Regions from separate parts of the Acidovorax sp. NN32 genome, predicted to be linked through region 1. Evidence: predicted binding sites of a transcription regulator. Region 1 holds the regulator's gene; the other holds the start of a gene.
What was found. The regulator FNR, encoded in region 1, switches genes on or off when oxygen is low (the NO sensors DNR and NnrR bind a similar motif). The targets are predictions, from matches to a motif close to TTGATNNNNATCAA.

Region 1 (8,464 bases):
TCATTGGCATCTGGGTCTGGGCCTACCGAGGCCGCAATAAGGCCCGGTTCGACGAGGCAGCCCAGCTGCCTTTCGAGCAAGATTGACCTTCACCAGAACGAGAACACCCCATGAGTGACTTCACCAGCAATTTCTGGTCGGTCTTTGTGACCACGCTGACCCTGGTCGGCATCATCGCCTGCGGCATTCTGCTTTGGATGGCAGGCCGTAAGAAGGTGATGGCCACGTCCGACAACACCACCGGCCACGTCTGGGACGAAGACCTGGTCGAGATGAACAACCCCCTGCCACGCTGGTGGGTGTGGCTGTTTGTCATCACCATCATCTTCGGCCTGGGCTACCTGGCCGCCTATCCTGGCCTGGGTAGCTTTTCCGGCAAGCTCAACTGGACACAGAAGGGTGAATACGAAGCTGAGATGGCCAAGGCCAAGGCCGAGCTGGAGCCGCTGTATGCCCGCTTTGCCTCGATGAAGCCGGAAGACATTGCCAAGGATCCTCAGGCCCAGGCCATTGGCGAGCGCCTGTTCATGAACAACTGCGCGCAGTGCCATGGCTCGGACGCCCGGGGTAGCAAGGGTTTCCCCAATCTGGCTGATGGCGATTGGTTGCATGGCGGTGCACCCGAGAAGATCCGTGAAACCATCGAGAAGGGCCGTATCGGCAACATGCCTCCCATGGCTGCCGCAGTGGGCTCCCCCGAAGATGTGCGCAATCTTTCGCACTATGTGTTGAGTCTTTCGGGCAGCCCGCATGACTCGCTGCGTGCTTCGTTGGGCAAGTCCAAGTTCACGGCGTGTGCAGCCTGCCACGGAATGGACGGCAAGGGTAATCAGGCACTGGGTGCACCCAACCTGACCGACGACATCTGGCTGCATGGCTGGGGTGAGGCGGCCATCACTGCCATGGTCAACAACGGCAAGGTCAACCAGATGCCCGCACAGGCGGACAAGCTGACAGAAGCGCAGATCGGTGTGCTGTCGGCCTATGTCTGGGGCTTGTCGAACGGCACCCAGGCCGCTGCACGCTGAGCCTTGGCCACTTGGAGCAGTGCCCAGGCACTGCTCCAGGGGGCAGCGCAAACTGAGAACCACGAAGCAAACGGACCGATACCATCATGAACCCACCCAGCGAGCCTGCTCGCAAGGTCATCCCGATAGCGCCGGTTGCGTCCGATGCCTCATCACAGGGCGAGATTGTTTCCCTGTACGAAGCGCAAAAGAAGATCTACCCGCGTTCCATCAGTGGCCTGTTCGCGCGTTGGCGCTGGGGGATGGTGTTTCTCACGCAGATCGTTTTCTACGGGCTGCCCTGGTTTGAATGGGGGCAGCGCCAGATGGTGCTGTTTGATCTGGGGGCTCGGCGGTTCTACATCTTCGGCCTGGTTCTGTACCCCCAGGATTTCATTTACCTTACGGGCCTGCTCATCATCTCGGCGTTGTCGCTGTTCCTGTTTACGGCAGTGGCGGGGCGGCTTTGGTGTGGATTTGCGTGCCCGCAAACGGTCTACACCGAAATGTTCATGTGGATCGAGCACAAGATCGAAGGCGATCGCAGTGCGCGGCTTCGGCTGGACAATGGGCCCTGGACCTTCGAGAAGGTTCGCAAGAAGTTTTTCAAGCAGGTCATCTGGATTGCCGTGGCGTTGTGGACGGGGTTCACGTTCGTGGGCTATTTCGTGCCCATCCGCGAACTCGGGGCAGAGCTGCTGGCGGTGCAGGGTGGCTGGCAGATTTTCTGGGTACTGTTCTATGGCTTTGCCACCTATGGCAATGCCGGCTATATGCGCGAACAGGTGTGCAAATACATGTGTCCCTATGCGCGCTTTCAGAGCGCCATGTTTGACAAGGACACGCTGATCGTTACCTACGACCCAGAACGCGGTGAGCAGCGTGGGCCGCGCAAGAAGAACATCGACTACAAGGCCCAGGGGTTGGGCGATTGCATTGACTGCTCGCTGTGTGTGCAGGTGTGCCCCGTGGGCATCGACATTCGCAAGGGCTTGCAGTACGAATGCATCGGCTGCGGCCTGTGCGTGGACGCCTGCAATACCGTGATGGACAAGATGCAGTATCCGCGCGGGCTCATCCGGTTTTCTACGCAGAACGGCGTGGCCAAACGGTGGAGTCAGTCGCAGATCCTGCGCCGCGTGCTGCGGCCGCGTGTGCTGATATACAGCGCGGTCCTGGTGGCCCTGTGCGTAGGCATGATGGCCAGCCTTGTCACACGCACGCCCTTGAAGGTGGATGTGGTGCGTGATCGGGCGGCGCTGTCGCGCATCGTGGCGGGTGGAAAGCTGGAGAACATCTACCGCCTGCAGATCATGAACGCCACTGAAGGCCCCCAGCGCTATCGCATCAGTGTGCGTGGCCTTGAAGGGCTGGAAGTCGCTTCTGATGCCGAGGTGGACATCGGTGCGGCGGAGTCCCGGTGGGTGGCCGTCCGTTTGCAGATACCCTATGGATCAGCCCCTTCAGGATCACATGCCGTGCAGTTCGATGTCCAGGCTTTGAGCGCGGACGCCCATGTGAGCGAGAAATCCGTGTTTCTGGTGCCGCGATAACGCAGCGCGCGCCCGGGTGCAAGACCTTCGCGGGTCTTGCTTTGAGCAAGATAATTTTTGAGGAGTAAGCACCATGCCATCCAGTTCCGCCCTCGGCACTGCCCCTTCTGCCGCTGCACCCTGGTGGAGGTTTGGCCATGTGTGGCTGATCATCGCCGGTCCCGTGATCGTGATCATTGCAGGGTTTGTGACCCTGTGGCTCGCGATATCGCGCCCCGACCCTGTAGTCGCGGAAGATTATTACCGCCAGGGCATCGAGATCAACAAGACACTGGCCACCCCAGAAAAAAGCCTGTTGCCAGCCATGAAGGGCCGCAACCACGCTGCCACCCCGGTCCAGGACCAGCCGCGCTGAACCCACCTGGCCGGGCGGCATGCCTGCACGGCCTTACCAGGAGACAAACCAATGTGGATGCAACGCGTGATGTGGATTGCCTGGCCGGCCTTTTTGATGGCCGGTGTGATGGAAATGCTGGTTTTTGCGATGGTGGATCCGCAAGACCTGCACTGGTTTGGGCAGCCGTTGGCATTGTCACGGCAGGGCGTGTACACGCTTGCCTTTTTTGCGTTCTGGATGATCACGATGGCATCCAGCGCGTTGACCACGCTGCTGGCGATGTCACCGTTTGAACTTAACCGTTGCCCGGTTCCCGAAGGCGAACGTCCCGATGACTGCCGCAAGACATCATCGTGCCCTTGAGCGGTAGTGCCACCTATTGGCTAAGGTCAATGTGGTAAGGACTGCCAGGATGGCAGACCACAGCAGGTTCAGTGGCAGGCTTGCTGGTTGTTCACGATGCGCTTGAGGGCCTCGGTCTCCAGGATGCGCACATGGCGCTGCTTGACCTCGACAATGCCTTCTTCCACAAACTTGGAGAAGGTGCGGCTCACGGTTTCGAGCTTGAGGCCCAGGTAGCTACCGATCTCTTCGCGGGTCATGCGCAGCACGAGCTCGGACTGCGAGAACCCCCGGGCGTGCAGGCGCTGAACCAGGTTGAGCAGGAACGCAGCCAGGCGCTCCTCAGCGCGCATGCTGCCCAAGAGCAGCATCACGCCATGCTCGCGGACAATCTCGCGGCTCATGATCTTGTGCACATGGTGCTGCAAGGCGGTGACTTCGCGGGACAGCTCTTCGATGCGGTCAAACGGCATGACGCAGACTTCCGCGTCTTCCAGGGCCACCGCATCGCAGGTGTGGTGGTCATTCACGATGCCATCAAGGCCGATGATCTCGCCTGCCATCTGAAAACCCGTGACCTGGTCACGCCCGTCTTCGGTGGCTACACATGTTTTGAAGAAGCCGGTTCGAATGGCATAGAGCGAGGTGAAGGATTCGCCGTTGCGGAAAAGGGTTCCACCGCGTTTGATCTTGCGGCGAACGGCAACGACCTCGTCAATGCGTTGCAGCTGTTCCTCGCTCAGCCCCACCGGCATGCACAGCTCGCGCAGGTTGCAGTTGGAGCAGGCGACTTTGATGGTGAGCGGGTTCATAGGCACAGAGGCTGGGTAAGGTTTGAGCATATCGCCCCATATGCCTAACAGGCTGGGCCTTTGGTTGCGGGTGGGCGACTGATGTGCATCAAATTGTCGCTGTTCGTCCCGGCCCATCACTTGATGCAGGTCAAGGACATGGAGTGCAGCTTACGGCACAGTCGAAGTGTACGCAAGGAATTTGCCCATGACCGCTGTTTCGCCCGAGCTGCTGCGCCGTTTCGACGTGCCAGGGCCCCGTTATACCTCTTACCCAACAGCTGACCGTTTCGTCGAGGCCTTTGGGCAGGACGACTACGCGCTTGCCTTGGAGCAGCGCAGGCTGGGCTCCATGACGAAGGCCTTGCCGCTGTCTTTGTACGTGCACATCCCCTTTTGCGAGTCCCTTTGTTACTACTGCGCCTGCAACAAGATCATCACCAAACACCATGATCGGGCAGAGGTGTATTTGCGGTATTTGAGCCGCGAGATTGACTTGCACACAGCACACTGCGGCACGGGGCAGGTGGTGAGTCAGCTTCACCTGGGTGGTGGCACGCCCACTTTTCTATCGGACGAGGGCTTGCGGGAGCTGATGGGCATGCTCAAACGCAGCTTTTCGTTGGCGCCGGGCGGGGAGTATTCGATTGAGGTGGACCCTCGCACCGTCAATGCGGACCGCCTTGCAGTGCTGGCGGAACTGGGGTTCAACCGACTGAGCTTTGGGGTGCAGGATTTCGATCCCGAGGTTCAAAAGGCCGTTCACCGCATACAGCCTGCCGAGCAGGTGTTTTCGCTGGTGGAGTCCGCACGTTCGCTGGGTTTTGAATCCATCAATGTGGATTTGATCTACGGCCTGCCTCGGCAGACGCCAGAGTCGTTTGACCGCACGCTGGCCCAGGTTACGCAGCTGCGGCCTGACCGTATCGCGTTGTACGCGTATGCCCATCTGCCAGAACGTTTCAAGCCTCAGCGCCGTATTGTTTCGGCCGAGTTGCCAGCGGCTGCAGGCAAGGTGTCGATGCTCTCCCGTTCGCTGGACGCCTTCATGGATGCTGGGTACGTGTATGTGGGCATGGACCACTTTGCATTGCCTGAGGATGCATTGGCAGTCGCCAAGCGCCAGGGGCGTCTGCACCGCAACTTCCAGGGCTACAGTACGCAACCTGATTGCGACCTGATCGGCCTGGGGGTGTCTGCGATTGGCCGGGTCGGAGCCACCTACAGCCAAAATGCCAAGACCCTGGATGAGTATTACGATTTTCTGAATCAGGGGCGCCTGCCCGTCGTTCGTGGGTTGGCCCTGACGCGCGACGATCTTGTGCGCCGCGCCGTCATCATGGCCTTGATGTGCCAAGGCGAGCTGTTGTTTGAGCCCATGGAGCAAGCGTGGTTGATCGACTTTCGCCACTACTTCTCTGCGGAGCTGGCGCAACTGGAAACCATGGCCGAGCAGGGGCTTGTGGTGGTGCGGCCCGATGGGGTCGAGGTCACTGCCATGGGCTGGTTCTTTGTGCGTGGCATTGCCATGGTCTTTGACCGTTACCTGCAGGCTGACCGCAACCGCGCCCGTTTTTCGCGCATCATCTGATCCTCATGATTGCTACGGTCGCCTCAACCGCCTTGCTGATGGGGCTCGTTGGCGGGTCCCATTGTTTGGTCATGTGTTCTGCGCCTTGTGGGGCATTGATCGGGCAGGGCGGTGTGGGCATGGCGTCCACAGCCGGTGGCGATGCGCAGCCACAGGCAACTCCCCCGACGGTGCAGACAGTGCAGTGGGTGCCCCGTGGCGGTGTCATTCGGCGCGCCGTCGCTTTTCATGCTGGCCGCTTGGCCGGGTACGCTGTGGCGGGTGGCTTGGCTGCATGGGCCATGGACAGCCTGGCATGGTTGACCCAGCAAACCGTGGCACTTCGCCCTGCGTGGACCCTGATGCATGTTGCGGTGATGGCGTGGGGTTTGATGATGGTGATCCAGGCGCGCCAGCCCCTGTGGGTAGAGCAGGCGGGCCGTACCGTATGGGCGCGTGTGCGGCCTCTGGTCAGTGCACCAGGCGGGGTTCTGGTTGCTGGTGGGCTTTGGGCCTTGATGCCCTGTGGCCTGCTCTATTCCGCGCTGCTCGTGGCTGCGCTGAGCGGAGGGCCTCTGGAAGGGGCGCTCAGCATGGCGCTTTTTGGCCTGGGCAGTGGTGTGTGGCTGGTGGGTGGGCCCTTGGTGTGGATTCGGCTGAAAGCAGGGGTCAATGCGAAACGTGCGGACTGGGGAACGCGCATCGCAGGAGGTTTGCTGTGCGCAGTGGCCAGCTGGGCACTCTGGATGGACCTGATCTACAAACCGTCGTTGTGGTGCCGCTAGCCAGCAGTTCCCCGATTCGCAAGCTGCGGTGCGACGGGGTTCGGGAGGCCTCGTAAATCCATGTCTATACAAGGGTGATCAACGCTTGCCCTTGGTGAGAAAGGCAAGTGTTGCCGTGCCGCTGCGGCGCAGGCGCACTCCTTCGACAAGACCCTCGATCTGGCGATAATCTGTGTAACTATTGGTGGCATTGACGTCGCCATGTTTCACACGCCTTGAAGTGAACTCCTCCATCCTCATCGACATCAGCCAACTGCGTGTCGGCATGTACATCCAGCTCGACGTGGGTTGGTTGCACCATCCGTTCCCGGTGAGCAGCTTTCGTGTGGCGGCAGCGGAGCAGATTGCCACCTTGCGTGAGCTGGGGCTCACCGAGGTGCGGTACTTTCCCAAAAAGAGCGATCCAGAACTGAGGGAACTCGTGCCTGCAGCCTGGAGCGTGCCGGAAATGAAGGCATCGTCTTCGAGTGCTCCTGAGGCTGCGACAGCTACTGCCACGGTGGACCCAGAGGCGCAGCGCAGGCGTGAATTGCTGGAGGCCCAGAACCGGACGCTGGCGGCCTGCAATCAGCGGTTTGGGGAGGCCACGCGGCAATACCAGGCGCTGGAGCGTGTCGTCTCGGAGCACCCCGACCAGGCCCGGACCAAAGGCGAAACGCTGGTGTCAGGTTGCGTGGCCGAACTCCTGGAAAACGGTGATTCTGTCATCCGGCTGTTGTCGGAAGGTGTGGGCGAGCGCAATGCCCTGCACCCGATCAACGTGATGGTGATCTCTTTGCTGCTGGGCCGTGCGTTGGGCATGAAAAGCGCCGAGCTGCACGACCTTGGCATTGCCGCGCTCATTCATGATCTGGGTAAGCTCAAGCTGCCGCCGAATCTCAGGCAACCTACGCCCTCCATGATTCCGATGGAGCGTACGCGTTACGAGACCCATGTGGCTGAGTCCGTGACACTGGCCACGCGCATGGGGCTGCCCGAACCTGTGATTACCGCCGTTGCTCGGCACCATGAGATGGCCGATGGCAGTGGGTTTCCACTGCGGTTGTCGGGGTCCGATCTGGGGCGCGCGAGCCAGGTGCTCGCCCTCGTCAATCGCTACGATCGCATGTGCAATCCCGCCAATGGAGTGGATGCGCTCACACCCCACGAGGCTTTGTCGGTCATCTTTGCACAGCTCAAGGCGCGCTTCGATTCCGTGGTGCTCGGGGCGTTCATCCGCATGATGGGGGTGTACCCGCCGGGCTCCATCGTCCAGCTGGTGAACGACCGCTATGCGATTGTTGCCTCGGTCAACTCTTCGCGCCCGCTGCGGCCCAAGGTCATCGTCCATGACTCCCGGGTGCCCAAGGATGAGGCTCCCATCCTGGACCTGGAAACTGTGCCCGAGCTGGGTATCCGGCGCAGCCTCAAGCCTGCGCAACTGCCGCGCGATGCGCTGGACTACCTCTCTCCGCGGCAGCGTATCTGTTACTTTTTCGAGCGTGCGGTCAGCCCCGGTCCCGAAGAGGCAGGGTCGTGACCGTTTCGCAGTCCCACGGCTGGCTCGACGGTTTACAGGAGGCCGTCTGGCTGGTCGATGAGACCAGCCTGCTCATCCTTCACGCGAATGCCGCCGCGCAGCGGCTGGTGGGCTTGCCTGTGGCCGAGATGGTGGGTACGCCCGTGTTGCGTCTGGCCTCCACACCGCAGGACATGGCGTTCTGGGGGGAGTCGGCCCAGGTGGTTGCAGATGGCATTCATTCCCACACCAGCCTTTTGCGCGCTGACGGCACCCTGGTTCCGGTCAATCGTCAGGTGACGCGCGTTCCTTCAGAGGTCGCTTCTGGCACGGTCTTCATGCTGACCATGCTGGATCGCAGTGTCCAGGAATCGACCGAGCGCGAGCTGGAAACTTTGCTGTCTGAGCTGCGCGCCACGCTGGATTCTGCCGCTGACGGCATGCTCGTGTGCAGCCTCGATGGCCGGGTGCGGGCTTTCAATCAGCGGCTTGCGCAACTGTGGAATATTCCGCGCGATTTGCTGGTGCGGCGCGACGATGCGGCTGTCTATGCGCACATGGAGGCCCAGGTTGAGGACGCA
Region 2 (8,464 bases), 2.0 Mb from region 1:
GCATGTGCCGCACCTGTACTTCGAGGCCTCGGCCGTGGTGGTCACGCTGGTGCTGCTGGGCAAGTGGCTGGAGGCGCGCGCCAAGCGCCAGACCACGGCCGCCATCCGCGCGCTGCATGCGCTGCGGCCGGATGTGGTGCATTTGCTGACCAAGCAGGGCGAGGTGGATGTGCCGGTGTCCGAGGTGCTGGTGGGTGACCAGCTGGTGGTGCGGCCGGGAGAGCGCATCCCCGTGGATGGCACGGTGCACGAGGGCCACACGCAGGTGGACGAATCCATGCTGACGGGCGAGCCCTTGCCGGTGGCGCGCGATGTGGGCGCGGCGCTCACGGGCGGTTCGATCAATGGTGATGGCCGCATCGTGATGGCGGTGACGGCCGTGGGCGCCGAGACGGTGCTGGCCCAGATCATCCGGCTGGTGGAAGACGCGCAGGCGGCCAAGGCGCCGATTCAGCGGCTGGTGGACCAGGTGTCGGCCGTGTTTGTGCCCGTGGTGCTGGTGGTGGCGGTGGTCACCCTGCTGGGCTGGCTGTGGATGGGCGTGGGCATGGAGGCCGCGCTGATCCACGCCGTGGCCGTGATGGTGATTGCCTGCCCCTGTGCGCTGGGGCTGGCCACGCCTGCGGCCATCATGGCGGGCACGGGCGTGGCGGCCAAACACGGCATCCTGATCAAGGACGTGCAGGCGCTGGAGCTGGCGCACAAGGTGGATGTGGTGGCCTTTGACAAGACCGGCACGCTGACCGTGGGCCAGCCTCGGCTGACAGCGTTTGAGGTGGTGCCAGGCTTCGACGATGCGGCCGTGATGGCGGCGGTGGCTGCGGTGCAAAGCGGCAGCGAACACCCGCTGGCGCGTGCCGTGGTGGCGGCTGCGGGCGAGCGGCAGATCAGCGTGGCCACCGCGCAGGACGTGCGCGCCGTGCCTGGGCGCGGCACCGAGGGCGAGGTGGACGGCCAGAGCTACCTGGTGGGCAGCCTCCGCTGGATGCAGGAGCTGGGGGTGGACCTGGGTGCGCTCGCGGTGCGGGCACAGCAGCTGCAGAACGAGGGGGCCACCGTATCGGCTGTGGCCCAGCGCGTGACGGAAGGGTTAGCGCTTCGGGCCCTGATGGCTTTTGGTGATGAACCCAAGCCCGGTGCGCGCGAGGCGCTGGCGGCACTGAAGGCGCGTGGCATCCGCACCGTGATGATTTCGGGTGACAACCGCGGCGCGGCCGAGGCCATGGCCCGGCGCCTGGGGCTGGACCCCGACGCGGGCGAGGTGATGGCCGAGGTGCTGCCGGGTGACAAGGCCGCGAAGGTGGTGGCATTGCAACAAGGGCCTGATGGCAAGCGCCATCAAGTGGCGATGGTGGGCGACGGCGTTAACGATGCCCCAGCCCTCGCGGCTGCGGATGTGGGCATGGCCATGGGCAATGGAACCGACGTGGCCATGCACGCGGCGGGCATCACGCTGATGCGGGGCGACCCGATGCTGGTGGCAGCGGCGCTCGATATCTCGCACCGCACGGTGATGAAGATCCGGCAGAACCTGTTCTGGGCGTTTGCATACAACGTGGCGGGCATCCCGCTGGCGGCCCTGGGCTTTCTGAGCCCGGTGGTGGCGGGGGCTGCGATGGCGCTGAGTTCGGTGAGCGTGATGGCGAATGCCCTCTTACTCAAGCGGTGGCGCATGTGATAAATACGTACAACACGGTCATCGATGTCTGGCAAACTGCAACGATTTGTTGCGAATCCGTGGCCTCGGGGGAGGTGCGACGGGCGCACAGGCATACCAATATATGAAGGACGACAGATCATGAATCTCTTCTCGCTCATGCGGCAGTTCACCATACGTTTGCGCATGCTGGGGGCCATTGGCGTGGTGCTGGGCCTGCTGGGGCTGCTGGGGGGCGCGGGCATGCTGGGCATGTTCCGCATCCACAACATGAGCCAGGACTTCATGGACCACTCCTTTGCCGAGGTGGGCTACATGGCCGAGCTGCGGGGCGAGATGGGGGCCATTCGCCAGTTCGAGAAGGACATGATCATTGGCTACGAAAAGCCCGAGGCGGTGAAAGCGGCGCACGCCAAATGGCTGGAAAGCCAGGACAAGGCCAAGAAGATTGCCAACAAGTTCCTGGAAGGCGAGGAAGACTCTGACAACCCTGTGGTGCGCAACATCGTCAAGCGCCTGGACAGCTACCGCGAGCTGTTCGCGCACGTGGCGCGCCAGCTGGAGGCCAGCGGCTATGACACGGCCACGATTGCCAACCGCATGAGCGGCAAGGCCGTGGCCGAGTTTGCCGAGGCCGACAAGCTGATGGCGGAGCTTGATTCCGTGCTGCGCGCCGAGGTGGCCAAGTCGGTGGAGCAGCAGGGCGAGGTGTCTGATCAGACCAAGTGGCTGTTTGTGCTGGCCGTGCTGATCACCGTGGTGGTGGTGGTGCCCACCACGCTGATGAACATGAACTCCATCTGCCGCCCGTTGGAAGACGCACGCAGGATGGCGCAGGCGATTGCGGGGGGCGACCTCTCGCAGCACATTGCGGCCGAGGGCAAGGATGAAGTGGCCGACCTGCAGCGCGCTCTGCGCGACATGCAGCAGGGCCTGGGCGCGCTGGTGGCGCAGGTGCGCGATGCCAGCGGCAACATCGCCACAGCCAGCCAGGAGATTGCCACGGGCAACCAGGACCTGTCGCAGCGCACCGAGCAGACGGCCAGCAACGCCCAGGAGGCCGTGTCTTCGCTGTCGCAGCTGACCGCCACGGTGCAGCAGACGGCGTCGTCGTCGCAGATGGCGAACCAGTTGGCGGCCTCGGCCTCGCAGATGGCCACGCACGGCGGTGGCGTGGTGCAGCAGGCCGTGGCCAGCATGCACGAGATCTCCACCTCCAGCCGCAAGATCGGCGACATCATCGGCCTGATCGACTCGATTGCGTTCCAGACCAACATCCTCGCGCTGAACGCTGCCGTCGAGGCCGCCCGCGCGGGGGAACAGGGCCGGGGCTTTGCGGTGGTGGCCAGCGAAGTGCGCAGCCTGGCGCAGCGCTCTGCCGCAGCAGCCAGCGACATCAAGGGGTTGATCCAGAACAGCGTGGCGGCCGTGGACGGTGGCGTGCGCCACGTGGAAGAAGCGGGCACGGCCATGAAGGACATCGTGAGCAGTGTGCAGCGCGTGGGCGACATCATTGGCGAGATCACGGCAGCGGCGTCCGAGCAGTCGGCCGGCATCGGCCAGGTGAATGGCTCGGTGGGCGAGATCGACCGCATGACGCAGCAGAACGCGGCGCTGGTGGAAGAGTCTGCCGCCGCCGCCGAATCACTGCGCGAGCAGGCCGCGCGGCTGTCGCAGGTGGTGCAGCAGTTCCATCTGGCCGACGATCGGCATTCCGTTGGCGTGCGGCAGACCGTCGCCCTGCAGCAGGGTACATCCATGGCGCTGGCGGCTCCATCCGTTCAGGGTGTTGACCTTGATTCGGCCATCAAGGCCCATGCGCAGTGGCGCACCAAGTTGCGCGACGCCGCCAAGAAGCATCAGCAGCTTGATGCCGACACGATCAGGCGCGATGACTGCTGCGAGCTGGGCCGTTGGCTGCATGGGAAAGGACAGGGGTCTTATGGCGCCTTGCCTGCCTTCCAGTCGTTGCTGGACAAGCACCGCGATTTCCATGAAGTGGCAGGCGCCATTGCCCAAACCATCAACCGGGGCAACTACGCGGACGCCGAACAGGCATTGGCGGGCAATACCCCGTTCTCGCAGGCCTCCAGCGCGGTCGGTGCCGCCATCATCCAGTTGCGCAACAGCCTTTGAGGATCGGGTATCAGGGCCGCAGCTGACGGCCCCGATGATCCTGGCTTCAGGCGCGCGAGGCGTCTTGGGGCCGGGGGCGTGGGTGGCCCCTGTATCTCTTGATCTGCGTCAGGCGGTGTAGGCGCGCATCGTGGCAATCTTGAAACCCCGTATCACCCTGGGGAGTGCACCATGCCGTCGATCAGCCTGCGGACCATTCGCGAAGAGCATGCGTCGCTTGCGGCGGTGCTCCATTCCTTGCGCCTGATGCTGGACCAGGGCCCGGGCGATGCGCCTGCCGCGTTCTTTGACGTGATGCGGGCCATGCTGTTCTACATCGACGAGTTTCCCGAACGGCAGCACCACCCCAAAGAGTCGCAGTGGCTCTTCCCCAAGGTGGCCGAGCGCGCGCCCCAGGCCGCTGAGGCCATTGCGCAGCTGGAGCGCGACCACGAAGGTGGCGAGGCAGCGGTGCGGGAGCTGCAGCACCTGCTGCTGGGCTGGGAGCTGATGGGTGATGGCCGCCGCGAGGCCTTTGCCGACGCGCTGCAGCGCTATGTGAGCTTTTACCTGGAGCACATGCGCACCGAGGAAACCGTGGTCCTGCCGGCGGCGCAGGAGTGCCTGCAGCCCGGTGATTGGGTGGCCATCGATGCGGCCTTTGCCAGCAACACCAACCCGCTGGCCCCGGGCAAGCCGCGCGATGCGGCGTATGACCGGTTGTTCACCCGGATCGTGATGCGGGCGCCCAGCCCGATAGGGCTTGGAAGCCCCCCCTGAGTCGCCTGCGGCGCCTTCCCCCTCAAGGGGGACGCCGCCAGCGTGGCGGGGCGGCCCTTGCGCGGCGGCCCTGGCTTGGGGCGCGCCGGTATCCACCGTTGTGTGGCGAGACTGCCGCTTGGTGGACAGGGCTGTTCAGCCCGCTGCCAAGGCTGGATAGTCGGTGTACCCCTCAGCACCGCCTCCGTACAGCGTCGCGCGGTTGATTTCGTTCAGCGGGGCGTTGCTCTCCAGGCGCGCCACCAGGTCGGGGTTGGCGATGAAGGGGCGGCCAAAGGCAACAATGTCGGCACCGTGGGCCAGTGCGGCATCGGCCAGCTCGCGGGTGTAGGCGTTGTTGACCATCCAGGCGCCCTTGCCACCGGCGGCGCGGTAGGCTGCCTTGAGGGCGGCGTAGTCAAACGGGCGGCCTTCCACCTCGCGCGGGCCGCCGGTGGCGCCTTCGATGATGTGGATGTAGGCCAGGCCCAGCGGGCCGAGGTGGCGTACCACGTGGTCGAACAAGGGCTGTGGGTCGGCGTCCACGATGTCGTTGGCGGGGGTGACGGGCGACAGGCGGATGCCGGTGCGGCCACCGCCGATTTCCTCGACGATGGCGCGGGTCACTTCCAGCAGCAGACGGGCGCGGTTGGCAATGCTGCCGCCGTAGTCGTCGGTGCGCTGGTTGGCACCGGTCTTGAGGAACTGGTCGATCAGGTAGCCGTTGGCCGCGTGGATCTCCACACCGTCAAAGCCCGACGCAATGGCGTTGCGCGCGGCGTGGCGGTAGTCCTGCACGATGCCGGGGATCTCTTCGGCATCGAGCGCGCGGGGCATGGAGGTGGGTGTGAAGGTGGGCACGCCGTCCTTGATGAGCACGGTCTTGGTGTTGGCCTGCACGGCCGAGGGCGCCACGGGTGCTGCGTTGCCGGGTTGCAGGTCGGTGTGCGAGACACGGCCCACGTGCCACAGCTGCACCACGATCTTGCCGCCGGCATCGTGCACGGCGCGGGTGACCTTCTTCCAGCCGTCCAGCTGCTCGGTGCCGTACAGGCCGGGCACATCGGCATAGCCCTGGGCTTGCGGGCTGATGGCTGTGGCCTCGGAAATGATGAGGCCGGCACTGGCGCGCTGCGCGTAGTAGGTGGCGACCAGGTCGGTGGGGATGGCCTCGGGCGAGCGGTTGCGCGTGAGCGGCGCCATGGCGATGCGGTTGGCCAGCTGAAGGTCGCCCGCGCGGGTGGGTTCAAACAATGAGGTCATGGTGAGGGTGTCCTGAGGGCTGTGTGCAAGAAAAGCAGCCTTCCAGCTTAATGCTGCAGCGCAAAACGTGCAGCACACTTGCGTCAACAAGGGCACAGGTTTTGTGTTAGCCCGGTCGCTCAGACTGTCGTGCCAGCGGCGCGGGGGCCGTTGCACGAGAATGGACCGCCATGCCCTTGCCACCGCCTTCCGCACCGTTGTTCGTCTCCCCGTTGCGCAGCCTGTGGTTGGCCGTGACCTTGTCGATGGGTGCGGCCATCTCGCTGGGTATCACGCGGTTTGCCTATGCCTTGTTGTTGCCGCCCATGCGGGAGGACCTGGGCTGGTCGTACACGCTGGCGGGTGGCATGAACACGGTGAACGCGCTGGGCTATCTGCTGGGGGCTCTTGCCACGCCGCTGCTGTTGCGGCGCGTGGCCCCGGGGACGGTGCTGGTGGCAGGTGCGGTGATGGCCACGGTGTTCATGGGCCTGAGCGGATTTTTCACGCAGGCAGCGCCCCTGCTGGTGCAGCGCCTGCTGGCCGGTGGTGCCAGTGCGCTGGTGTTCATTGCGGGGGGCCTGCTGGCGGCACGCCTGGGCGCCCAGGTGCCGGGGCGCAGCGGTTTGCTGCTGGGCCTGTACTACGGCGGCACGGGCTGGGGCATCAGCCTGTCGGCCTTGCTGGTGCCTGCGGTGCTGGGCGTGGCGCCTGCGCCGCACAGCTGGACCTGGGCGTGGTGGGTGCTGGCGCTGGCCTGCGTGGCGGCCACGGCGGTGCTGCTGTGGCCTGCGCGGGCGTTGAACGGGTTGGCTGCACCCGTGGCCGCCGCATCCGGGATCACACCGGAGGCTGCAGTGCCCGACCGCGTGCGCTGGCGGGCGCTGGCTCCTGCGCTGCTGGGTTATGGCCTCTTTGGCGTGGGCTACATCGGCTACATGACCTTTGTGGTGGCGTTGCTGCGCGAGCAGGGCCGGGGTGCGGGCGAGGTGACGCTGTTCTACGCCTTGCTGGGGCTGGCCGTGGTGCTGTCCTCACGCATCTGGGCCGGGCTGCTGGACCGCAGCCGGGGCGGAGAGGCACTGGCGCGGCTCAATGCGCTGCTGGGCGTGGCCACCATCCTGCCCGCCATCACGGGCGCGTGGCCGGTGGTGCTGGCCTCGGGGCTGCTGTTTGGCGGGGTGTTTTTGTCGGTGGTGGCATCGACCACGGCGCTGGTGCGGCACAACCTGCCGCAGGCGCTGTGGGCCAGCGGCATCAGCGCGTTCACCATCGTGTTTGCGGCGGGGCAGATCGTGGGGCCCACGGTGGTGGGCTGGATTGCCGATGGCCCTGGAGGCCTGGCGCGCGGGCTAGTCTTCTCGGCCTGCGCGTTGTGGGTGGGGGCGCTGGTGGCGTGGCGGCAGAAGCCGCTCTAGCGCATCTGGAGTTTTGGCCGTGTGTCGTGCTATGCGCTCCCAATCGATACTGGCGCGGCCTAGACCAGAAACGCCGAGCAAGGGCCGCCCCGCAGCGAGGGTGTGTCCCGCTGCCCGCGTAGCGAGAGCGGGGGGAAGGCGCGCAGCGCCTCAGGGGGTATCCCTATTTCAGCAGGCCTTCTGCCTTCATGGCCGCCTGCACCGCAGGCCGTGCACCCACACGCTCGCGGTAGGCCGCCAGATTCGCCAGGCCGGAGATGTCGAGCTTGGTGGGTTGGGTCCAGTTGGTCACGGTGAACAGGTAACCGTCGGCCACGGTGAACTGGTCGCCCATCAGGTATTGCTTGCCCGCCAGCTGGCCATCTACCCACTGCAGGCGTTGCAGCAGCCGCTCGCGCACCATGGGTTTGTAGTCCTCGGGAGTGGCGGGGTTGAACAGGGGGCTGAAGCCCTTATGCAGCTCGGTGCCGATGAAGGTCAGCCACTCCTGCAGGCGGTAGCGCGCCAGGGTGCCGTTGGCGGGGGCCAGTTGCTTGTCGGGCACCTGGTCGGCGATGTATTGCACGATGGCCGGGCCTTCGCGCAGGCGCTCGCCGTTGTCCAGCTCCAGCACGGGCACGTAACCCAGCGCATTGATGGTGTAGTAGTCGGTGCCATCCTGCAGCTTGTGGCTCTTGGTGCTTGCCAGCACGGGGGTGTAGGCCAGACCGGCCTCTTGCAGGGCGATGTGGGGAGACAGGGAGCAGGCGCCGGGGGAGTAGTAGAGCTTCATGGATCGGTCCTTGAATTGGTGAAAGAGTGGCAAACGTTGAAGCTGTCGATGCTATGCGCTTCGCTGTTTTTTTGTCGGCCGACAGTGCGTGGCGGCCTCGGTCATTCCTCTGCAGCCCTCACCCTGGTAAAAGTCTGTAACCCGCGCAGCCCACCTCCTGCATTCCCCGCGCGCAGACCGCTCCTGATTCCATAGCTGCTTACGCATTCCCCACGGCCCCTGCAGCCCGATTCCTTGCATTCACCGCCGCCCACACCGGCCCGTCCCATGTAGGGGTCATTCCTAGCTAGGAACACTCCTAGCTAGGAGCCTTCCCAGTTTCGCGCGCTGAAGCCTGTAGGCACAGTCGCGCGCCATGCAAGTCGCCCCCTCAGCCTCCACCTACGCGCCAGCCCCTGGCGATCTGGCCAGCCCGCCCGCTCCTGGCAGTGCATTCAACAGCTATACAGACCAGCCCCAGGACAACGCTGGCGCCTTCACCGACAGCGGCCCAGGCGGCTA

Region 2: the regulator FNR is predicted to act here: its motif matches at 3,892-3,905, upstream of ACT89O_RS00380 (hemerythrin domain-containing protein).

Annotation. Positions count from the first base shown of each region.
Region 1 is NZ_CP199679.1:2,056,712-2,065,175, forward strand. It holds gene ACT89O_RS09515 (cbb3-type cytochrome oxidase subunit 3) at 1-86, shown strand, start outside; gene ccoP (cytochrome-c oxidase, cbb3-type subunit III) at 111-1,028, shown strand; gene ccoG (cytochrome c oxidase accessory protein CcoG) at 1,115-2,560, shown strand; gene ACT89O_RS09530 (FixH family protein) at 2,634-2,915, shown strand; gene ACT89O_RS09535 (hypothetical protein) at 2,967-3,260, shown strand; gene fnr (fumarate/nitrate reduction transcriptional regulator Fnr) at 3,329-4,051, opposite strand; gene hemN (oxygen-independent coproporphyrinogen III oxidase) at 4,239-5,621, shown strand; gene ACT89O_RS09550 (sulfite exporter TauE/SafE family protein) at 5,627-6,385, shown strand; gene ACT89O_RS09555 (hypothetical protein) at 6,464-6,595, opposite strand; gene ACT89O_RS09560 (HD-GYP domain-containing protein) at 6,606-7,904, shown strand; gene ACT89O_RS09565 (EAL domain-containing protein) at 7,901-8,464, shown strand, end outside.
Region 2 is NZ_CP199679.1:78,295-86,758, forward strand. It holds gene ACT89O_RS00365 (heavy metal translocating P-type ATPase) at 1-1,678, shown strand, start outside; partial or broken gene ACT89O_RS00370 (methyl-accepting chemotaxis protein) at 1,799-3,361, shown strand; partial or broken gene ACT89O_RS00375 (CZB domain-containing protein) at 3,485-3,793, shown strand; gene ACT89O_RS00380 (hemerythrin domain-containing protein) at 3,965-4,552, shown strand; gene ACT89O_RS00385 (alkene reductase) at 4,688-5,794, opposite strand; gene ACT89O_RS00390 (YbfB/YjiJ family MFS transporter) at 5,965-7,191, shown strand; gene gstA (glutathione transferase GstA) at 7,355-7,963, opposite strand; gene ACT89O_RS00400 (hypothetical protein) at 8,319-8,464, shown strand, end outside.